DNA from 3 places in the Pseudomonas sp. MF08817 genome. Region 2 is predicted to be linked to each of the others. Evidence: riboswitches for the same ligand, from Rfam matches in the RefSeq annotation. Region 2 holds a riboswitch; each other region holds the start of a gene.
The links. A riboswitch is a leader RNA that binds a small molecule or an ion and turns the genes downstream of it on or off. The one in region 2 is predicted to bind cobalamin.
Positions count from the first base shown of each region.

Region 1: linked by a shared signal. The riboswitch ahead of cobW (cobalamin biosynthesis protein CobW) and the one ahead of cobO (cob(I)yrinic acid a,c-diamide adenosyltransferase) in region 2 are both predicted to bind cobalamin.
Region 3: linked by a shared signal. The riboswitch ahead of AC19YR_RS07630 (ABC transporter substrate-binding protein) and the one ahead of cobO (cob(I)yrinic acid a,c-diamide adenosyltransferase) in region 2 are both predicted to bind cobalamin.

Region 1 is NZ_JCBCUY010000003.1:66,461-74,070, forward strand. Features, by position in the region: gene AC19YR_RS03035 (fatty acid cis/trans isomerase) at 1-683, shown strand, start outside; gene nfuA (Fe-S biogenesis protein NfuA) at 820-1,404, shown strand; gene cobM (precorrin-4 C(11)-methyltransferase) at 1,506-2,252, opposite strand; gene AC19YR_RS03050 (cobalamin biosynthesis protein) at 2,323-2,748, opposite strand; gene AC19YR_RS03055 (CbtA family protein) at 2,745-3,446, opposite strand; gene AC19YR_RS03060 (CbtB domain-containing protein) at 3,458-3,652, opposite strand; cobalamin riboswitch at 3,775-3,998, opposite strand; cobalamin riboswitch at 4,067-4,276, shown strand; gene cobW (cobalamin biosynthesis protein CobW) at 4,378-5,445, shown strand; gene cobN (cobaltochelatase subunit CobN) at 5,449-7,610, shown strand, end outside.
Region 2 is NZ_JCBCUY010000007.1:24,690-32,299, forward strand. Features, by position in the region: gene bluB (5,6-dimethylbenzimidazole synthase) at 1-135, opposite strand, end outside; gene AC19YR_RS06030 (cobyrinic acid a,c-diamide synthase CobB) at 132-1,508, opposite strand; gene cobO (cob(I)yrinic acid a,c-diamide adenosyltransferase) at 1,502-2,113, opposite strand; cobalamin riboswitch at 2,192-2,421, opposite strand; gene AC19YR_RS06040 (hypothetical protein) at 2,577-3,161, shown strand; gene AC19YR_RS06045 (PQQ-dependent sugar dehydrogenase) at 3,226-4,539, shown strand; gene AC19YR_RS06050 (class I SAM-dependent methyltransferase) at 4,536-5,198, opposite strand; gene AC19YR_RS06055 (C40 family peptidase) at 5,223-5,756, opposite strand; gene AC19YR_RS06060 (C40 family peptidase) at 5,952-6,575, opposite strand; gene hda (DnaA regulatory inactivator Hda) at 6,789-7,493, opposite strand.
Region 3 is NZ_JCBCUY010000009.1:54,647-62,256, forward strand. Features, by position in the region: gene AC19YR_RS07615 (class I SAM-dependent methyltransferase) at 1-417, opposite strand, end outside; gene AC19YR_RS07620 (OprD family porin) at 518-1,864, opposite strand; gene AC19YR_RS07625 (hypothetical protein) at 1,887-2,072, opposite strand; gene AC19YR_RS07630 (ABC transporter substrate-binding protein) at 2,069-3,085, opposite strand; cobalamin riboswitch at 3,231-3,434, opposite strand; gene AC19YR_RS07635 (acetyltransferase domain-containing protein) at 3,588-4,757, shown strand; gene AC19YR_RS07640 (hypothetical protein) at 4,773-5,174, opposite strand; gene AC19YR_RS07645 (urea carboxylase-associated family protein) at 5,296-6,147, opposite strand; gene AC19YR_RS07650 (GntR family transcriptional regulator) at 6,164-6,829, opposite strand; gene AC19YR_RS07655 (amino acid ABC transporter permease/ATP-binding protein) at 6,847-7,610, opposite strand, start outside.

The DNA of each region.
Region 1 (7,610 bases), on a different contig from region 2:
ACGATTGGTACCAGAACAGTGGCAAGGTCAAGATGTGGCTCGACTACGAAAGCATCGATAACGACAAGGCCAGCGCCCTGAAACTCGATGCCCGCGACCCTAAGCGCGACTTCGCCCAGCAATTGTTGGCGCGCTACGGCGAGCTCAATGCCAACCCCGACCCGATCAACCGCTGCGAAAACGCCTACTGCTCGCGGCCCAACATCGACCCGGCGCTGCAACATGCCGAACAGGCCCTCAGCCGCTTGGTGTCGCGCCCGGCCGCGGGGCTCAAGGTCATCGACCAGTTGCCCGAGGCGACGATGCTGCGCATCGAAACCCGCGACGGCACGCGCGCTGTGTACAGCCTGCTGCGCAACCGCGCCCACAGCAACGTGGCGTTTTTGCTGGGTGAGTCGATGCGCTACCAACCGGGCCTGGACACCCTGACCCTCTACCCGGGGGTACTGAGCAGCTACCCCAACTTCATGTTCAACATCCCGGCCGAGCAAGTGCCGGCCTTCGTCGAGCAGATGGAAAACGCCCGCGACCGCTACCGCTTCGAGCAGATTGTCGAACGCTGGGGCGTGCGCCGCAGCCATCCGCAGTTCTGGCAGTACTTCCACGACCTGAGCCGCTACATCCAGGAAACAGACCCGGTGGAAGAGGGAGTTTTGGATATGAATCGGTATGGGAATCTTTGAGCGGCAAGCGGCAAGTTCAACGTTTGTAGCTTGCCGCTGGCGGCTCTCAGCCGCCTCCTGTTTCCGACAAAAATACTAGGACTTTGTCCGAGGCCTTGATTGGCGTAAACTCCCCGCACGCCTGCGAGGAGTTTTTATGACTGCCATTACCATCACCGACGCCGCCCACGACTACCTGGCTGATCTGCTGTCCAAGCAGAACACCCCGGGCATCGGCATTCGCGTCTTTATCACCCAGCCCGGCACCCAGTACGCCGAGACCTGCATTGCCTACTGCAAGCCCGGGGAAGAAAAACCCGAAGACACCGCGCTGGGGCTCAAGAGCTTCACCGCCTACATCGATTCGTTCAGCGAAGCCTTCCTGGATGACGCGGTCGTCGACTACGCCACTGACCGCATGGGCGGCCAGTTGACGATCAAGGCGCCGAACGCCAAGGTGCCAATGGTCAGCGCCGACAGCCCGGTCAACGAGCGCATCAACTACTACCTGCAAACCGAAATCAACCCAGGCCTGGCCAGCCATGGCGGCCAGGTCAGCCTGATCGACGTCGTCGACGACGGCATCGCGGTGCTCAAGTTCGGCGGCGGTTGCCAAGGCTGCGGCCAGGCCGACGTGACCCTGCGCGAAGGCATCGAGCGCACCCTGCTCGAGCGCATCCCGGAGCTCAAGGGCGTGCGCGACGTGACCGACCACACGCAGAAAGAAAACGCCTACTACTAAAGGCGTTCGCTGCACACCAAAAACGGCGCCCGTGAGCGCCGTTTTTTTATGCCCAAAAAGCGCAGTTACAAGCTTAAAGCTTGCAGCTTGTGGCGCCCTTCCTACGGCCGATAGAGGTGCGCATGCCCCGCCCGGTACAGGGACGATTCGCCAAAGCTGTCGCTGGCCAGCACCCGGCCCACCAGGATCAGCGCCGTACGCCGAAAACCCTTGGCCTGGACCTTGCCCACGATGTCGTCGAGGGTGCCGAGCACCCAGTCCTGATCCGGCCAACTGGCACGGTGCACCACGGCGATGGGGCAGTCGGCGCCGTAGTGGGGCAGCAGCTGCGCGACGATTTTTTCCAGATGGTTGACTCCCAGGTGCACAGCCATGGTGGTGCCATGGGCGGCAAGGCTGGCGAAGGTTTCACCGGGCGGCATCGCGGTTTTGTCGGCGTAGCGGGTCAGGATCACGCTTTGCGCCACATCCGGCAGGGTCAGTTCCACCCCCAGCAACGCGGCGCAAGCGGCGGTGGCGGTGACGCCGGGGATGATTTCAAAGGGGATGGCCAATTCCCGCAGGCAGCGGATCTGCTCGCCGATGGCGCCATACAGGCTCGGGTCGCCGGAGTGCACGCGGGCCACGTCCTGGCCTTTGCCGTGGGCGCTCTTGATGTGCTCGATGATCTGTTCCAAGTGCAGTTCGGCGCTATTGATGACCTGTTCGGCGTTATGGCCTTCGAGCACCGCAGCGGGCACCAGGGAGCCGGCGTAGATAATCAGTGGGCAACGGCGGATCAGGCGCTGGCCCTTGACGGTGATGAGTTCCGGGTCGCCGGGGCCGGCACCGATAAAGTAGACCGTCATGGCGGTGTCCTAGGCAAAAGAGGGGGCGAGCAGGCTTGCAGATGAAGATTGCTCATGATCGGGGCGGCGATTATCGGCGCTTTTGCGTGGCCCGCGCCAATGCAAAGGTGGCCTGGGCGTATTTCTGCCGACGAATCACCAGGCTGGAGGGCTCTTGCGCCAGGCGCTCGGCCAGGGCCAGGGCGGCGCTTTCGGCGATGCCGTAGCACCCGGTGCGCTCGAAAGCGATCTGAGATTGATGGCTCAGTTGATCTTGATAGGTGGCCAGTTCCACGCTACTGAAGCAGGTCAACGGCAAGCCCAATTGCGCCGCCAGTTCCAGCAGACCCGGTTCGTGGCGCTTGAGGTCGATGCTGGCCAGGGCTTGCACCGCGTCCAGGTCGATGCGGTGGGCTTGCAGGGCCTGGTCGAGCAACGCGCGCAGCGTGCTGGCGGGGCAGCCCCGCTGACAGCCCAGGCCGATCACCAGGATCGGCGCCGGGCTGGGGCGGCTCACGCCGGGTATGAGGCGCCACCCTTGCGGCGGAACAACCACGCGCTAATCAGGCCCAGGGCCAGCCAGAACGCGGCATTGGTCAGTTGCGAGGCGATCTTGAACTGCGCTTCGAGGGCTTCGGGGGCCAGCATCGAATGCACTTCTGGCTGCGGCGCGCCGATCACGTGTGGCACGGCCAGGATCGCCGCGCCGAGGATTTTCAGCGCCCAGTGCCTGCCGAACACCACCAGGGCGATGCCCGCGGCAGTGGACGCGGCGGTGCCGACCCACCACATCTGCCGTTGCGCCAGGTCGGCGGCAGCGGTGCCCGGCAATTCCGGTGGCAGGCCCAGGGTCGGCGCCAGGCAGAAAGTCGCATAACCGGCCAGGCCCCAGAACAAGCCTTGCACGGTGCTGTTGGGCGCGCGCAGGGTGTAGAGCCCGGCCAGCATCAGGGCGAAACCGACTGCCACCACCAGGTTGCCGCCGGTGGTGGACAGCACGCGCTGCCAGCCGTCTTCGGGCTCCCAGGCCTCGGCGTCGTGGCTGTGGGCGGCGCCGGCACTGTCGGCGTGTTCATGGGCCTGGGCCGCCGGGGCGCTTTCATAGGTTTCGGCCTGGAGGATCAACGGCGCGACCCAGAAGCTTTGCAGCAGGGTCAGCAGCAGGGCGGCCAGCAGGCCGGTGAAACCTGCGGTTTGGGCGATGCGCTTAATCATGGCGGCAGGTCTCAATGGCACGGGAACGCGGCGCTGTGGCGGGTATCGTGGGCGGCGTTGTGCACCGCTTCGATGTGGGAGAACCCGGCGAAATACACCAGGCACGCGCCCAAAATCGACGCGCCGATGGCGGCAGTGAGGCGTTGGCTCAAGGTGGCGGTGCTGCTGGCGGTGCCGGTATGGCGAGTGCTGCTGATGATCGACATGGCGCTTCCCTTTGTGGTGTCAGGGCGGATCGAGCGCATGCAAACCCCTGCGAGGCGGGCCCGCAGGGCTTCAGACAGCGCCCGCCCACCGCGGGTTTGTTGGGTGAAAGTGGCCGTGGGGGCGCACTGTCGTGTCACTGGCCGGTCTCCGGGCTTGCGAGGGGCCGGGCTTGCGCCGTGGCCTGCTGGAATCGCCTTCCCATGCCGGTTGGCACAGTGGCTGTGATTCCTCTCTCGCTTACCGTTGCGGGGGCAGCACCGGATTCATCAAGGGCTTGAGTAAAGCACATGATCCACCGGTTTCCCGTTTCACCCTGTCAAGGGCACCTGTAACAAGGTGCGTAGGAGAGCATGGGCGAGGGCGGGGCGTCAAATGCCCGAGGCGCCCGGCATTGACCCGCCCCTACGCACTGCGTAGCCTTGCGCGTTCGAGGTTCTTCGGCCCGTGCCGAAGCTAAGAAGGGAACGCGGTCAATGCCGCGGCTGCCCCCGCAACTGTGAACGGTGCTGTTCGCTGCCACGCCACTGCTGATGCCTTCGGGCCAAGCGGGAAGGCGCAGCGAATGCCAGTCCAAGGACTGGCCCACCGTCAGCCAGGAGACCTGCCTCGTCACTGATTCTCACATTCAACCGGGCGGGGTGATCCGGTGGCGAAATCTGCCTTGGCGCCCCCCGCGCCCGGCCAGCCGTCCCGTATGCCCGCCCCCTTTGCCAAAGGGCATCCGATGAAAACACTGGCCAAACTCCCCGTCACCATCGTCACCGGGTTCCTCGGTTCGGGCAAAACCACCTTGCTGCGCCACATGCTCGACAACGCCCAGGGCCGGCGTATCGCGGTGATCGTCAATGAGTTCGGCGAGCTGGGCATCGACGGCGAAATCCTCAAGCAGTGCGCCATCGGCTGCACCGAAGAAGAAGCCAACGGCCGCGTCTATGAACTGGCCAACGGCTGCCTGTGCTGCACGGTGCAGGAAGAGTTCTTCCCGGTGATGCGCGAACTGGTGGCGCGCCGCGCCGATCTGGACCACATCCTCATCGAAACCTCCGGCCTGGCCCTGCCCAAACCGTTGGTGCAAGCCTTCCAGTGGCCGGAAATCCGCAGCGCCTGCACCGTCGATGCGGTGATTACCGTGGTTGACAGCCCGGCCGTGGCCGCCGGCACCTTTGCCGCTTTCCCCGACCAGGTGGACGCCCAGCGCAAACTCGACCCCAACCTGGACCACGAGTCGCCGTTGCACGAGTTGTTCGCCGACCAATTGGCCAGCGCCGACCTGGTGATCCTCAATAAAACCGACCTGATCGCCCCGCAAGACCTGGAGCGCGTGCGCCAGGAAGTGGCCGAAGAACTGCCGCCGGCGGTGAAGATCATCGAAGCCAGCAGCGGTCGCGTGCCCCTGGACGTGCTGATCGGCCTGGGCGCCGGTTCCGAAGAGCACATCGACGGGCGCCACAGCCACCACGACCACCATCACGGCGATGGCGGCGAAGATGACCACGATCACGACGCGTTCGACTCCATTTCCATCGAGCTGCCCCAGGCCGACGAAAGCTTGCTGCTGGCCGCCCTTAACGAGTTGGTGGTCAAGCACGGCATCTTGCGGGTCAAGGGTTTTGCCGCCATCCCGGGCAAGCCGATGCGTTTGCTGATCCAGGGCGTGGGCAGCCGTTTCGACAAGCACTTCGACCGCGCCTGGCGCAGCGACGAGCCGCGCACCACCCACCTGGTGTTGATCGGCCAAGACCTGGATGCCGCCCAACTCGAAGCGCAACTGCGCGCCGCTCTCGGCGCCTGACCCATGCACCTGCTCAGGACCCAACCCGGTGGTTTCGTCGCCGATGACAACATCGCCGACCTGGGGCAAACCCCCGCCGAACTGGTGGTCCTGTGCAGCGGCGATTCCAGCTTGGCACTGCTGGCCGAAGCCGCCCGGCAACTGCCCGAGGATTACCCCAGCCTGCGCCTGGCCAACCCGATGCAGGTGCAGAACCACGCCTCGGTGGACCTCTACGTCGAGCAGGTGCTGCAACACGCCAAGGTCATCCTGATATCCCTGCACGGCGGCATCGGCTATTGGCGCTACGGCATCGAACGCCTGGTGCAACTGGCCGAGCGCGGCGTGCAACTGATTCTGGTGCCGGGGGACGACCGCCCCGACCCGGAGCTGAGCGACCTGAGCACCGTGGCCGCGCCCGAGCGCGATCGCCTGTGGCAGTTTTTGCGCCAGGGCGGTTTGGGCAATGCCCTGGATTTCTACCGCTGCCTGGCCAGTGGCTGGCTGGGCCGCGACTATTCGTGGGGCGAGCCCCAGGTGCTGCCGCGCAGCGCCATCTACCACCCTCGCCATGGCCACGCCAGCCTAAGCCAATGGCATACCGACTGGCAGCCCGGGCAAGCCGTGGCGGCGGTGCTGTTCTACCGCTCCCACTTGCAAGCGGCGAACACCGGGTTCATCGATGTGTTCTGCCAGCGCTTGCAGGCGGCGGGCCTCAACCCCTTACCCATCGCGGTGGCCAGCCTCAAGGAGCCCGGTTGCCTGGCGGCAGTGGAAGGTTGGTTGGACGAGGCCGCAGCCGCGGTGATCCTCAACACCACCGGGTTCGCTCAATCGAGCCCCGAAGCCCCCCATTTACGCCCGTTTCGCCGCGATATCCCGGTGATCCAGGCCATTTGCGCCCAGGACAACGAGCCCGGGTGGCGCGCCAGCGAGCAGGGCCTGGGGCCGCGAGACCTGGCAATGCACATCGCCTTGCCGGAACTCGACGGGCGCATCATCAGCCGCCCCATCAGCTTCAAGGACCTGGCCTGGCGCAGCGAGCGCAGCCAATCCGATGTGGTCTGCTACCGCGCCCAGCCCGAGCGCATGGATTTTGTCGCCGAACTGGCGCGGCGCTGGGTGGACCTGGCGCGCCTGGGTAACGGCGACAAACGCGTCGCTTTGATCCTGGCCAACTACCCGACCCGCGATGGGCGCATCGGCAACGGCGTGGGCCTGGACACCCCGGCGGCGGCGCTGAATATCCTGCGGGCCCTGCACGCGCAAGGTTATCCGCTGCCCGCGGAGCTGCCGGCCAGCGGTACGGCGCTGATTCAGGCGTTGCTCGGCGGGGTCAGCAACGACCTCGACAGCCTCGACCTGCGCCCATGCCAGCAAAGCCTGGCGCTGGACGCCTATCAGGCCCTGTTCCAGGCCCTGCCGGCGGCCAACCAGCAGGCCGTGTTGGCCCGCTGGGGCGCCCCCGAGCAGGACCCCATGCACCGCGCCGGGCGCCTGATGATCGCCGGCCTGCGCCTGGGCCTGACCTTTGTCGGCATTCAACCGGCGCGCGGTTACCAAGTGGACCCCAGCGCGGTCTACCACGACCCGGACCTGGTGCCGCCCCATGGTTATCTGGCGTTCTACTTCTGGCTGCGCCATACCTACGGTGCCCACGCCGTGATCCACGTCGGCAAGCACGGCAACCTGGAATGGCTGCCGGGCAAGGGTGTGGGCCTCTCGCCTGAGTGCTGGCCGGATGCGCTGCTGGGGCCGCTGCCGAACATCTACCCCTTTATCGTCAATGACCCGGGCGAGGGCGCCCAGGCCAAGCGCCGCACCCAAGCGGTCATCATCGACCACTTGATGCCGCCTTTGACCCGCGCCGAAACCTACGGCCCACTGCGCGACCTCGAACGCCTGGCCGACGAATACTACGACGCCCAATTGCTCGACCCGCGCCGTGCCCGCGAGCTGCAAAAAGACATCCTCGCCCTGGTGCGCGACACCCACATCGACCGCGAGCTGCAACTGGACGCTGCGCTGGACAGCGAGGCCGACGCGGCGATCTGGCTGCCGCGTTTGGACACCTACCTGTGCGACCTCAAGGAATCGCAGATCCGCGATGGCCTGCACGTGTTCGGCGAATCCCCCGCCGGGCGCCTGCGCCTGGACACCTTGCTGGCGCTGCTGCGCATCCCCCG
Region 2 (7,610 bases):
ATGGGCGGCTTCGAGCAAGCGGCGCAGCAACGCCGGCGCCACCGTGCCGCCGCTGAAGTGGCGCATGTCACGGCGCTCGGCGATGGCGCGGTAGACGGCGGCGCGGTCGGCCTCTGGGAAGGCGTTGTCGGTCATTGGCTTATCGCGAGCAGGCTCGCTCCCACAGGAGTTTCACCGGCCTCTGTGGGAGCGAGCCTGCTCGCGATAGCGGTCTGGGGCATAAACAAAGCCGCCACCGCCCGCGGGTTGGACGGAAAGTAAAAGTGCACATAGGAGGCCGTCATCCGCCCGTCCCGGTACACCGCTTCGGCGCCGCGCCCGCCGTTGGGGCTCAGGCCCCGGGCGATGGGGGCCAGCGTGGTGGTGGTCAGCGAATGGTGATAGGTGTGGCCACGCAGGCTGCCTTCGGGCAGGTCCACCGTTTGCAGGGCCAGGGCGGCCAAGCGTTTTTGCATCACCGCAGCGCCCGGCAACAGGCCCAGCAGCGGTGCACTCACGCCTTCGACGTCCGTGAGGGAGTCGAGCAGATACAGCATGCCGCCGCACTCGGCCAGCAACGGTTTGCCCGCGCGGTGGTGGGCGCGGATAGCCTCCAGCATCGGCGTGTTCTGCGCCAACGCGACGTGGTGCAACTCCGGGTAACCGCCGGGCAGGTAAAGGCTGTCGACCTCGGGCAACCCGCTGTCATGAATAGGTGAGAAGAAGTGCAACTGGGCGCCCATCGCCCGCAGCAGGTCGAGGCTGGCGCCATAGGTGAAGGCGAACGCCTCGTCCCGCGCCACGGCGATGCGCACGCCGGCCAACAACGGCTCGGCAACCACAGGCTGGGGCGCGGCGAAGGCCACGGCGGGCGGCAGTGCCACTTCGCAACTGCTGGCCAGAGCCGTGGCGGCCGCGTCCAGGCGCAGGTCGAGGTCGTTCAGTTCACTGGCCTGCACCAGGCCCAGGTGGCGGCTGGGCAGCTCGATGCCCGTCTCGCGGGACAACGCGCCGTACCAGCGCAGGCCTTCGGTGAGGCTGCCTTCGAGCAGTTGCGCATGGCGCAGGGTGCCGACGCGGTTGGCCAGCACCCCGGCAAAGGGCAGGTCCGGCTGGTAGCGCGCCAAGCCCAGGGCCAGGGCGCCGAAGGTCTGGGCCATGGCGGTGCCGTCGATCACGCCCAGCACCGGCACGCCGAAGTGGCGCGCCAGGTCGGCACTGGAGGGCGTGCCGTCGAACAGGCCCATGACGCCTTCGATCAGGATCAGGTCGGCCTCCCCCGCCGCTTCCCACAACAGGCGACGGCTTTCCTGCTCGCCCACCATCCACATATCCAGTTGGTACACCGGCGCACCGCTGGCACGCTCCAGAATCATCGGGTCGAGAAAGTCCGGGCCGCATTTGAACACGCGCACCTGGCGCCCCTGGTTACGGTGCAGGCGCGCCAGGGCGGCGGTGACCGTGGTTTTGCCCTGGCCGGACGCCGGCGCCGCAATCAGCACGGCCGGGCACTGGCGCACACTCACAATTCGATGCCTTTTTGCGCCTTGATGCCGGCCTGGAAGGCGTGCTTGAGCAGCCCCATTTCGGTGACGGTGTCGGCCAGCTCGATCATTTGCTCCTTGGCCCCACGGCCGGTGACCACCACGTGTTGCATCGGCGGGCGGGCCTGCAGGTCGCTGAGCACTTGGTCCAGGTCCAGGTAGCCGTGCTTGAGGGCGATGTTCAGTTCATCGAGCACCACCAGGCCGATGGCCGGGTCGCTGAGCAACTGGCGCGATACCGCCCACGCCGCTTGGGCGGCGGCGATGTCGCGCTGGCGGTCCTGGGTTTCCCAGGTGAAGCCTTCGCCCATCACGTGAAAGCGCACCTGCTCGGGGAAACGGCGGAAAAACAACTCCTCGCCCGTGCTGTTGCGGCCCTTGATGAACTGCACCACGCCGCACTGCATGCCGTGGCCCATGGCGCGGGCGAGCATGCCGAACGCCGAGCTGCTCTTGCCCTTGCCGTTGCCGCTGAGCACCAGCAGCAAGCCGCACTCGTTGGGCGAGTTGGCGATGCGTTCATCGATCACGGCTTTTTTGCGCAGCATGCGCGCCAGGTGGCGCTCGTCGCGTTCGGGGGAATCGGTCATGGGGCAGCTCTCCGTTGGGGCTGGATAACGGCGGGCAGGAATAAAGGACGGCAACAAGCCTGGCATCGCCCACCGTGATGCCGTTGGATGGATCAGGCCGGTCTCCGGGCTCATGAGTGGGTTGCCCCGGGCGGTGCGCCTTCCCATGCCCGGGTGGGCACAGTGGCAAAAAGCACAGCCTTGACTCATTTACCGTTGCGGGGGCAGCGCCGGGATCGTGACCGCGCGCTTGGCGCACGCACTCACCGGCTTCCCTGTTTCACCCTGTCGACCGCTGGCCACAGGGCACCTGAAACAAGCGGCGAAGGTTAGAGGGTTGGGGGTGGAGCGTCAATGAAACCCGGGGCCGCCAGGGTTGATTGACTGCGATGGGTCAATAAACGGGCGCCAATCTTGTGCCAGGCTGGAAGCGGCGATATCAAATAGCCATAACCCAAACACGATCGACTCAAGGGAGTGAACGATGCAAGGCATGATTATCAGCAACCCCAAGCTGGAATTTTTGCGACCGATGCTGGAGCGCTGGTTTGACTGCATTGATCGCTACAACCGGGTGCGCGGCGACAACAAGGCGCCGTACTGGTCAGACGAGCGGGCCAACCTGGGGCTGCTCTCGGCCGCAGCCTGGATGGCCGAAATGGTCACCCTGGAACATGCGCCCACCAAAAAGCAGTTGGAAAACGGTGAGCGCAATGCCCGCGCCGACCTGTACATCGCCAGCAAGGACGAATGGGCCTACGTGCAAGCCAGCCAGCGCTGGCCCCAGATCAACCACCTGAACCTGGAGCAGGCCCTGCTCGATATCACCAGCGCCGCCCGCCGCATCAGCTACCCCAGCGACCTGAAGCTGGGCTGCCTGTTCGTCGCCCCGCAAAAAACCCAGCACAGCGCCACCCCCGAAGAACTCCAGGACATGGTCGACGACCTGCAAAAGGAGTACAGCTGCGCCGTGGCCTGGTACTTCCCCTATGCCTACCGCAAGTTGCGCAACGAGGCGGGCAACTACCAACCCGGCATCGCCGTGCTGTTCAAAGAGGCTCGCGGATAAGGTTGAACCCCGCGCCGCGCCCACTGCCCTATGCTTACCGCCGCGTACTCATAGGGAAATGCCCATGTTCAAGCCTCGCTCCGCCTTTATCGTTGTGCTCGCCGCCGGGTTGGTTGCCTGCGGCGAGACGTCCACCTTGCAAGTTTCCGACGGCACCGGGCCGTCGCCGCGCCTGCCGGCGCCGAACAAAACCCTGATCCCCACCGTCAACGTCGCCCCGGCCATCGGCTGGCCGGCGGGCGGCAAACCCGTGGCGGCGGCCGGCACCCAGGTCGCCGCGTTCGCCGAAGGCCTGGAGCACCCGCGCTGGCTTTACGTGCTGCCCAACGGCGACGTGCTGGTGGCCGAAACCAACGCCCCGGCCAAACCCGAGGACAGCACCGGGTTGCGCGGCTGGATCAGCGAAAAAATCATGGCCCGCGCCGGCGCCACCGTGCCGAGCCCGAACCGCATCACCCTGCTGCGCGACGCCGACCACGATGGCGTCGCCGAAACCCGCACGGTGTTCCTGGACAACCTCAACTCGCCGTTCGGCATGGCCCTGGTGGGCAACGACCTCTACGTGGCCGACACCGATCGCCTGCTGCGCTTCCCCTACACCGCCGGCCAGACCCGCATCGAAGCGCCGGCCAGCAAGGTGGTGGATTTGCCCGGCGGGCCGCCCAACCACCACTGGACCAAAAACGTCATCGCCAGCCAAGACGGCAGCAAGCTGTACGTCACGGTGGGCTCCAACAGCAATGTCGGGGAAAACGGCCTGGAGAAAGAAGAAGGCCGCGCGGCGATCTGGGAAGTCGAGCGCGCCAGCGCTAAGGCGCGGATATTCGCCTCGGGCCTGCGCAACCCCAACGGCCTGGCCTGGGAGCCGGACAGCGGTGCGTTGTGGACGGCGGTCAACGAGCGGGACGAAATCGGCAGCGACCTGGTGCCGGACTACATCACCTCGGTGCGCGACGGCGGCTTCTACGGCTGGCCCTTCAGCTACTACGGCCAGCATGTAGACGAGCGCGTCACCCCGCAAAACCCGGACCTGGTGGCCAAGGCCATCGCCCCGGATTATGCGGTGGGGCCGCACACCGCGTCCCTGGGCCTGGCCTTCGCCACGGGCAGCCAATTGCCGGCGCCCTTCACCCACGGCGCTTTTATCGGCCAGCACGGCTCGTGGAACCGCAAACCCCACAGTGGCTACAAAGTGATCTTCGTGCCCTTCAACGCGGGCAAGCCCAGCGGGCCGCCGGTGGATTTACTGACGGGGTTCCTCGACACCGAGGAAAACGCCATGGGCCGCCCGGTGGGCGTGGCGCTCGACCGGCAAGGCGCAGTGCTGGTGGCCGATGATGTAGGCAACAAGGTGTGGCGGGTAACCGCAGCGCGCTAGCGCTTGCGGCACAGGGTCAAACCATCGCCCACCGGCAACAGCGACAGATCGACACGCGGGTCATCCTTCAAGGCCAGGTTCAGGGCCTGGATGGCCAGGGTGTCGGCGCTTTGCGGGTGGGCCTCCAGCACCCGCCCGCTCCACAGGGTGTTGTCGAAAATCGCCAAGCCGCCACCGCGCAGCAAGCGCAAGGCGCTTTCCAGGTAAGCCGGGTAGTTGGCTTTATCGGCGTCGATGAACATCAAGTCAAAGCTGCCGCACAAGCCCTGGCGTTCGATGTGCTCCAGGGTTTCCAGGGCCGGGCCCAGACGCAGCTCGATGCGCGCGGCCACGCCCGCTTCCCGCCAATACTCCTGGGCGGTGGCGTTGTAGTCGCCGGGGATGTCGCAACACAGCAGTGTGCCGTCGTCCGGCAAGGCCTGGGCCATGCACAACGCGCTGTAGCCGGTGAAGGTGCCTACTTCCAGCAAACGCTTGGCGCCGGTCAGTTTCACCAGCAAGGCAAGGAACTGGCCCTGCTCGGGCGCCACCTGCCAGCGGGCCATGGGCAAGGCTTGGGTGTGCTCGCGCAAACGCTCAAGCAACGGCGTTTCGCGCAGGGACACGGCCAGCAGGTATTGGTAGAGGGGGTCGTCGAGGGTGATGCTGCGAGCGGTCACGAGAACCTCCGCGAGGGGGACGCCTTAAGGGTTGTGCGCCAGCTGAGCCGGCGCAAGCACCCGCTTGGCACTCAGGTAAGCCTTCTGCCAGTAGGCCTTGGACAGGCTGTCGAGCTTGACCGTACCGCCCGTGGCCGGAGCGTGGACGAAGCGGCCCTCACCCACATAGATGCCCGCGTGGCTGACCTGGGAACCGCCATTGGTGGCGAAAAACAGCAGGTCGCCGGTTTGCAGGGCATTCTGGTCGACGTCCTGGGCGCGCATGCCGATCATTTCCCGGGTAGAACGCGGCAAGGCGATGCCCGCCGCATCGCGGTAGACAAAGCCGATCAGGCCGCTGCAATCAAAACCCGAATCCGGCGTATTGCCGCCCCAGCGATAGGGCGTGCCCACCAGGCCGAGTGCGCGGAACAGCACATCATCAGCAACCGGGGAGAAGCCCTGGGTCGGTGCGAACACCGGGGCGCGTACCACTTTGGCCGGCGGTACGGTATGGCTGGCACAGCCGCCCAGCAGGGCAACGAGCATAAGGAAGGCGAGACGGGCGGAGGTCGACATGGGCAGAACAATCCTGATCTGGCTGCGGCTTTCTCTGCCGAGGCGCTGAAAACAAAGCCGCGCATGCAAGGCATACACGGCTCGTTAGCAACAACATGTCGGGATTCTAGCGGCTATGAGTCAAACTTCAAGTAAGACTTTAAGTTCGGCTTATAAAGTGAAGGGTTATCCCCGGGCGGTGCCCAGGGAAGACGCTTACTTGCGAGCGGTCATCGTGGTCGGGGCCATGGCCAGGGCGCGCTTGGCTTCGATGAACGTCTTGCTCCAGTAGCTGTCGCCCAGCTTATCGACCCGCACACCACCGCTACGGCGGCTGCTGGAGTGGATGAACTGGTCGTCGCCCAGGTAGATCCCGGCGTGGCTGACGCGGCCACGGCCATTGGTGCTGAAGAACAGCAGATCACCCGGCTTGAGGTTGTTGCGCGCGACCAGGGGGGCATCGACGTTAATCATTTCGCGGGTGGAGCGCGGCAGGTTCATGCCGGCTTCTTCACGGAACAGGTAACCGATGAAACCGCTGCAATCGAAACCGGCTTCAGAGGTGCCGCCGAAACGGTAGCGGGTACCGATCAGGGACATGCCGCGTTCGAGAATGCTGTCGGCCAGCAGCGGGAGCTGGTACGGCTTGCTGTCAGCGAACTCGGCCAGTTCTTTTTCGGTGACCAGTTCTTCCTGATAAACAGTGGAAGACTGAGCGGCAACGGAGCGTTGAACCTGCTGTTGTGGCGCGTGCTGCTGGGACACTGGAGAGTGTGCGGCGCAACCAAACAACAGGGTGACGAGTGCGAGAGGCACGAGGGGTGCGAAGCGATTTAGCATGGGCACGACCGTGGCTGAAGTTGTAAAGAAGGCGAGACTATGCCCTCTATCACCCTCATTTGCAAATTCAATCGACCCGAATGTGACTTATGGGTTTTGGCCCGACATCTAAGGCCTTAAGCCCCGAATAAACGTCCGCGCCTCCTGGAACCCTCCACGGAGCAGGTTTTCTAGTGCCTTGAAAATGCCGAAAACGCCCTGCAGGCCACGGTTTTACCAGCCCAGGGTTTCTTTCAGGAAGGGAATGGTGAGCTTGCGTTGGGCCTGCAACGAGGCCTGATCGAGGCGTTCGAGCAGCTCGAACAACGCACTCATGCTACGGGTGCCGCGGGTAAGAATGAAATGCCCGACTTCGTCGGTCAGGTGCAAACCGCGGCGGGAGGCACGCAGTTGCAGGGCACGCAACTTGTCCTCGTCGGACAGCGGGCGCATCTGGAAAATCAGCGCCAGGGTCAGGCGCGACTTGAGGTCGGCCAGTTTGATCGGCAGCTCGCGCGGCGAGGTGGAGGCAGCAATCAGCAAGCGCCGGCCGCTGTCACGCAAGCGGTTGAACAGGTGGAACAGCGCCTCTTCCCAATCGGCCCGCCCCGCCACGGCTTGCAGGTCGTCCAAACAAACCAGTTCGTATTGTTCGAGGTTATCGAGGATCTCGATGCCACGGTCCAGCAGCTCGGCCAGGGGCAAGTACACCGCCGGCTCGCCCATCTGCTCGAAGCGCAGGCACGCCGCCTGCAACAAGTGGGTGCGCCCCACACCGTCCTTGCCCCACAGATAGATCAGGCTTTCGGTCCACCCGGCGTCGGCTTCGCAGAGCCGCTCGACATAGCCGAGTGCAGCGGCATTGGCGCCTGGGTAGTAGTTGATAAAGGTGGCGTCGTCACGCAGACGCACACCTAGGGGCAGCTGAATCGGTTTCATGCTGACTGAACAGTTCCAAACGAACCGTTAGTGGCCTCTGTGAAAAGTTTGCAAAGTCTATACCCGTGACGCGGGCCACACAATGCAGCAGACGTTAAGCAAAATCAAAGGTTTGCG
Region 3 (7,610 bases), on a different contig from region 2:
GCGGCCGTAGCGCATGTCGAGAAACAGCCCGCTGTTCTGCTTTACGCCCAAGTCCAGCAGGTAGCGCAGGCCGCCCTCGGTGAGGGTCCATTGCTCCAGCGGCTCGCCCAATAGCCACTCGGTGGTGCTTTGCGGCAGGTAGCGGTGCTGCAGCGCCAGGTGATGGGCGCCGCTGGCTTGCCAGGGCGCTTGTTGGGTGAGGGTGTGCAGGCTGGCGACGAGGGCCTGCAACTGTTCCTGGCTCGGTTCCTTGAACAACGACACCAGCACCACCCCTTGCAGCCAGTCTACGGTCAGTTGTTCCAGCCCCGGCCAGCAGCGCCCACGGCCATGGAACAGGCGCCGGGTTTCGGCCGGCGGGGCTTGCAGGGCGGTGGACAGGTGAGCGTGCAGGGTGGACAGGGCGTCGGCATTCATCGGGCAGGTTCGGCAGGGGGAAAGGCCGGCATTCTAAACACAAAGCCACGGCGCTGCTGGATTCGCCCTGGCGCCATCGCTTCTTGGCAATGCCTCTGGCTCAGAAGCCGCCGCCGAGGGGGTATTCCACCGCGAGGCGGATCTGGTCGCTGTCCAGTTCGGCCTGGGCACGGTTGCCGCGATGCACATTGTGCCGCACGGAAAACGCCGCGCCCTTGGCCTTGCCGCTTTGCACCACATAGCGGGCTTCGAAGTCGCGCTCCCAGTGTTTGCCACCCTGGCCGTAGCCCAGGTAGGCGTAGCCGCCCGCAGGGTCGAGGTGGCTGGCGTCGATCTGGCTGCCACGAAGGTAGGCCGCGCTCAGGCTCAGCCCCGGCAAGCCGAAGGTTTGCAGGCCCAGGTCGTAGCGCGCCTGCCAGGATTGCTCGTTCGGCGCGTTGAAGTCCGAGAGCTGCACGGCGTTGCTGATGAAAATCGCCCCACGGGTGACGTAGTCGAATGGCGTGTCGCCGCGCACCTTCTGGTAGCCCAGGCTGAAGGTCTGCGGGCCGCTGGTGTAGCCGGACATCAGGCTCCACGTGGTGTTGTCGATGCGCCCCGACAGCGCCTGGCCCTCGTCGGTGGTGCGGTACAGGTTGAGGTTCAGCGACAGTGAGCGGGTGGGGCTCAAGGCGTGGCTGAACGTGGCGCCCAGGTAATGCTGGTTCCAGGTATCGGCATAACGTGAGGTGTAGAGGCTGGCGCTCAGGCCCGGGGTGGCGCTGTAGACCACGCCCGCAAGGTCGAAGGCGTTGCCCTGGCGGCCATTGGAGTAATTGACCACAAAGCCGCGGTCGTGGCTTGAGGCATTGCGGTCGGTGCTTTCGGTGAAGTGCCCACCGAGCAGTTTCACCCCGGCCCATTCCTGGCTGGTGAGGAACAGCCCGGTGGCGGTTTCCGGCAGGAGGCGGCTGTCGGAGGAACTGAATACGGGGGTTTTCACCCGTTGTTCGCCCCAGGCCAGGGTGGTGGACGACACCCGCAATTTCAGCGCTGCGCCGCCACGGCTGAAGCTGTTTTTGGGGTGGCCGTCGTGGTCCAGCCCCAGCAGCCGCGCCTTGCCCGCGCGGCCGCCACCGCTGTCCAGTTGCAAGCCTTGGTAAGCGTGGGCATCGACGCCCACACCCACCGTGCCCTGGGTAAAGCCCGACTGCACACTGCCCATCAGCCCGTAGGCCCATTCTTCGGCGTAGCCATTGCGCTCGCTGCGGGGTTTGTAGGCGTTGCGCGCGCCGTTGCTGCGGGCGCCGTGACGGTACTCGCGTTGGTCGTACACGCTGCGGTTGAGCAGGGTCCAGGTGCTGTCTTCGACAAAACCCTTGGCCTGTTCCTGGGCGGACCCGGCGTTGGCCAGGGTGCTGTGGCCGAGCAAGGCGACGGGCAGTGCCAGCGCAGTGATGTAACGCATCGGGGTGGTCTCCAGGAAGGGTTCAAGAGGCGTGGAAGCGCAGGATCTGCGCGCCATCGCTGGGGTCGGTCAACCAGCCCGCGCCCCGAAGCTTATTGGCCAGGGTTTGCAAGACCATGGGCAGGCTGATGGCGGTTTCGCCCAGGGCCGCGCCGGCGATCACCGCCAGCACCAGCAGGCCATGGCCGAGTAACCGGGCGTGTCTCATTTAGGCAACTTGAAGTGCTCAACCGCGCTAGCCAGCTCCTCAATGGCGCCGAACATCCGCGTGCTGGCGTTCATGCCGTGGGCGTCGATGATGACGATGCGGTCGTGCTTGACTGCGTCCATGTGGCGGGTCACTGGGTTGCTCTTGAGGAATTCCAGTTTTTTGCGGTAGTCGTCGGCGGGGTAGCGGCGCCGGTCCATGCGCGCAATCACCAGGATATTGGGGTTGGCCTTGGCGATGGTTTCCCAGCCCACGGTGGGCCATTCCTCGTCGGATTCGATCACGTTGCGCATCCCCAGGGCGCTGAGCATGAAATCGGGAATGCCCTTGCGGCCCGCCACATAGGGGTCGAAGCCAAGGTCGGCGCTGGAAAACCACACCACTGCGGAGACGTCCCGGGGGTGCTGCTGGCGCGCCTGGGCCACGGCGTTGGCCAGGCGATTCTTCAGGTCGCTGACCAGGCGCTGGCCGCGGTCCTCCACATCGAAGATCTGTGCAAGCTCGGTGATGCTCTTGTACAGGCTGTCCACGCTGAAGGCCTTGAGGCGCGTGCCATCGGCGCCCACCAAGTTGTCCTTGCCTTCGCAGTCGGAGGGCAGCAGGTAGGTAGAGATCTTCAGTTCATGGAACTGCTCGCGGGTGCCGACCGCGCCTTGGGGCCCAACCATCCACTCCAGGTCCACGGCCACCAGGGCGGGGCGCTTGCCGATCACCGCTTCAAAACTGGGTTCGTTGTCGGCCAGGCGTTCGACCTTGGCATCCTGGGCCTTGAACTGCGGCAGCACTTCGTTGAACCACAGCGAGGTGCCTACCAGTGTGTCGCCCAGGCCCAGGGCGTAGAGCATCTCGGTGCCGGATTGGCCGATGGTCACGGCCTTGGCCGGCGCCTCGCTGAACGTCAGGGGCACGCCGCAGTTGTTCAGGTGCAACGGGTATTCGGTGGCACTGGCGCACAGGCTCAGCGAGGTCAGGCCGAGGCCGGCGAACAGGGCGTTGAGGTGGGGCAGTGACATGAAATGCGATCTCCATTGGAACCGGTGCACGGGCAGGGCACGGCCTTGGAAAACACATCCCTCAAACGCTGCCGCCAGGGCAGGGTAAAGCTGAAAACGCATCGAAAACCGCGTGCGGATGTCCTTTCCGGACACCCCGCCGGTTAGTGTTTGCTACGGGCCGGCAGGTGTTCTGATTGGCGCTTCGCGGTCCGCCAGCGGCCTTCCCGGGAGGTTTTCCGGTGGCGTGCGTGGAGGCAGGGGGCTCGGCGCCTACAGTTGCGGGGGCAGTTCCGTTTCAGCGTGGCTTACGGCGCGCTGGGGGATTCCCTGTCAGTTCCTTGCGCCAACCGGCGGGCGGCATGTTAGTTCATCGATACGCATTCAACCAGCGGCGGGGCAAGTGTATGGCCGTGATTGCGCGGTGCATTGCGCTAGCTTGTCATGTTATAAGGTAACGGTTCAAGCTTTTCATCGACCGCTCTGGCGAGCGGGTTTCCTATCATCCCGTTGCGAATACTCCATGACCCATACCCCTTCACCCGCTGTTAGCCCCCCGATTTCACGTCTGCTGTCCATCGATGCCCTGCGTGGGCTGGTGATCCTGTTCATGCTGCTCGATCACGTGCGCGAAACCTTCCTGCTGCACCGCCAGGTCGGCGACCCGATGGACATCGCCAGCACCGAACCGAGTCTGTTTATCAGCCGTACCCTGGCCCATTTGTGCGCCCCGGTGTTTGTGCTGCTCACCGGGTTGTCGGCGTGGTTGTACGGCGAAAAATATGCCGGCAAGGCTGATGTCGCGGCGTTCCTGTTCAAGCGTGGGTTGTTCCTGGTCCTGCTGGAGCTGACCTTGGTGAATTTCGCCTGGACCTTCCAGTTCCCGCCCAGCGTGATCTACCTGCAAGTGATCTGGGCCATCGGCCTGAGCATGCTCGCGCTGTCGCTGCTGGTGTGGCTGCCACGGCCGGTGTTGGCATTGCTGGCGGTGGCGATCATCGCCGGGCATAACCTGCTGGACGGCGTGCATTTCCCCGTGGAGTCGGCCTTGCACGTGCCGTGGGCGATCCTCCACGACCGTGGCTGGCTGGCGTTTTCTGCGGAGTTGCGCCTGCGTACCTCTTACCCGGTATTGCCGTGGATCGGCGTGATCGCCCTGGGCTACGTGCTGGGGCCGTGGTTCAGCCGCAGCACGCCGGTGGCGGGGCGCCAGCGGCGCTTGCTGGGCTGGGGTGTGGCGGCGTTGCTGGGGTTTGTGCTGGTGCGCCTGGCCAACGGTTATGGCGAAAAACCCTGGGCCGTGGGCGACACCGCGCTGCACACCCTGATGGGCTTTTTCAACATCACCAAGTACCCGCCGTCGCTGCTGTTCCTGACCTTGACCCTCGGGCTTGGGCTGCTGCTGTTGCTGGCCTTCGAGCGGGCCGGCCAGCGGCGGTGGCTGCTGCCGTTGGCGGTATTGGGCTCGGCGCCGATGTTCTTCTACCTGCTGCACCTGTATGTGCTCAAAGCCTTGTATCTATTGGCGGTGGCGGCGTTCGGGCTGAACCAGGGCAGCTACTTTGGCTTCGACTCCATTGGCGCGGTGTGGCTGATGGCGATGGCCCTGGCGCTGGCGGTGTACCCGCCAGTGCGCTGGTTCTCTGCGCTTAAGGCCCGGCGCCGCGACCTCGCCTGGCTCAAATACCTGTAGCCCCTACGGCACGGCTCAGGCGTCGCGCAGCAGGTCGTTGGCGTTGAGCAGGCTGTAGGCGATCTGCGGGTTTTTTTCCAGGGCGCGGCGGATAGCGGCAGGGATGGTCTGGCGGGTTTTGCGGCACAGGCCTGGGGTGTCGTCGATCTGGATCTGGATGCCGCGCATGCTGCGCACTTCATTGAAACCGGGGGCGACCTGCACGCGGATGCCGAGCAACTGGAGCATTTTGCGCTGCATGTGTTCCAGGTCGTCCAGGCTGTGCAGGTTTTCCAGGCGTTCGAGCAGGCGTTTTTCTTCGGCCCGGGTCAGGCTCAGGATCGGCAATTGCAGCAGTTCCTGCTCCGGCAAGCGGTCGCGCCCGCAGGTGCAGGCGCCGGGAGGGCAGGGTTGGCGCAGGTGGGCAGGCGTGGTCATGGGCAGCAGCATAGCGACTGGCGCGCGGCTTTGCCTATCACGGCGCCAGCGCACCGGGTGGCGCGCGTGCAACGCAGAGGCTGGCTGTGCCGGCCTCATCGTCAGGCGGGCGCCCAGGGCCTTACTTCTCCCACTCCGCCTTGGGGATCAGCAGGCCATGGTTGCCGTTGTAGGCGGCGCGTTGCGGCGGTTGCCAGCCGTCGAGCAGGCTGTCGTCGAGGCGGTAGATTTCCACGCCCAGGGGCCGGCAGACCTTGAGCGGGTCTTCGGCGTCCGGGCCCCACATCGGCAGCGAGAGGTCGCCGCCCGGGCAGGTGGAGAGGGCGCACAGCAGGTCGATTTCGGCGAAGAACTCCAGGTAGTCACCTTTCTGCGCCGGGCAGGCTTTCATGAAGTACATGTCGTCGTGGTTAAGGCCCGTGCACTGGAAGATGTTCAGCACGTCATGCACGTCGAACTCGGTCAGGCCGTGGGGCAGCACAGCGCGGGTCAGGTTGGAGTGGCAGTGGTGGTGGAAGTCTTCGCCGGTGAGCATTTTGTTCACGTAGGGGTCGCAGCGGGTGCCGAGCAGGTCGTGCAGGCGCCCGCCGTGCTCGTCGATGCCGTAGGCGGCCAGGCTGTCGTCGGTGATAGTGACCATCGGGCGCAGAAACGGCAGGTTCGACCACAAGCGGTCATAGGTGGTCACGTGGGCGCCCTGCAACTGGCGGGTGCGCGCGGCCCACATGCGTTCGCGTGGGTCGTTGGCGTTCCACACGTTGAAATCGCCCACCTGCGGGCCGACCGGGGTGGTCACGCGGAATACATGGCCGGCCGGCACTTTCCAGGCGCGGCCGGTGCGGATCGGCACTTCGAACTGCTCGATCAGGGTGCGAGCGCTTGGGGTCTGGCGCACGCGGTCGTAGAACGCGGTATCGACTTGCAGGGCGGCGCCTTTGCTGACCTGGTAGGCCGCGGGGTAGTCCTTGTACATGGTGGGTCCTCTTTTTTCAGTGTTTGGGGATGCTGGCGAGAATGTCCAGCAACACCCGTTCGGAGTCGTTGAGGTAGCTGCTCATGGCTTCTTCGGCTTCTTTCTTGCGCCCCTCGCCCAGCAGGTCGTGGATGTGCCGGTCGCGCTCCAGCCAGGGTTTCTGGAAGGTTTCTTCGCTGGGGGCGTTGGAGAACACCAAACGCATCTGGGCGGCGACATGGGTGAAGAATTCGTCGAACAGGGGGCTGCGCAGCAGGCCGACGATGTGTTGGTGAAAACGCAGGCTGTGGGTGCCGAAGGCCTGCCAGTTTTCGCGGTCCTGGGCCAGTTGTGCGGCTTCGATGGCTTGCAGCATCAGGTCGGACTGGTACTCGCGCAGCGGTTTGCTGGCGGCGATGGCCTGCAATTCCAGGGTGCGCCGTACTTTGAAAATGTCGCGTACTTCGTCGATACCCAGGCGCCGCACCATCACGCCCTTGTTGCGCACGTAGCTGGCCAGGCCTTCGCGCCCGAGCTGGTGCAGGGCCTCGCGCACAGTGTTGCGCGAGGCGTTGTAGTGGTTGACCAGTTCGCTTTCCACCAGCGGCATGCCCGGCAACAGGCGCCCGCCAATGATGTCTTCGCGCAGTTCAATGGCCACTTGGTCGGCCAGTGACAGGCTCGGTTCCTTGGTTTGGCTCACGGTGTGGCTCCCTTGGCTCAGGCCAGTTGCACGTCTTTGAGGAACTTGGTCATGCGTTCGCTGCGTTGCTCCAGCATCTGCCGGGGCGCGGCGTCCTGGATGATCTCGCCGCCTTCCATGAACACCACGCGGTCGGAGAGCTTGAAGGCGAAGTTCATTTCGTGGGTGACGATGACCATGGTCATGCCTTCGCGGGCCAGTTCTTCGATCACCGCCAGCACATCGCCCACCAGTTCCGGGTCCAGGGCCGAGGTGGGTTCGTCGAACAGCATCACCGAGGGCCGCATGGCCAGGGCGCGGGCGATCGCCACGCGCTGCTGCTGCCCGCCGGAGAGCTGGTGCGGGTACTTGCCGGCGTGGTCGAGCATGCCCACTTTGCGCAGCAGGGCCAGGCTCAGCAGGCGTAGGTCCTCGTTGCCGCCGTGGGCGTGGTAGAGCGGCGCCATCATGACGTTTTCCAGGGTGGTTTTATGGGGGAACAGGTTGAAGCCCTGGAACACCATGCCGACGTGGACGATACCGTTCATGTGCACCTTGTGCCCCAACGGGCCTTGGGCCTCTTTGGTGCCGCGCAGGAACGGCTGGCCTTGTAGGGTGATGTCCCCGTGGTCGAGGGTTTCCAGGCCATTCATGGTACGGATCAGGGTGGTCTTGCCCGAGCCGGACGGGCCGATGATCGACACCACCTCGCCCCAGCGCACGTTCAATTGCACGCCCTTGAGCACTTGCAGCTCACCGTAGGCTTTGCGCACGCCACGGGCCTGCAAGGCGAATTCGCCCG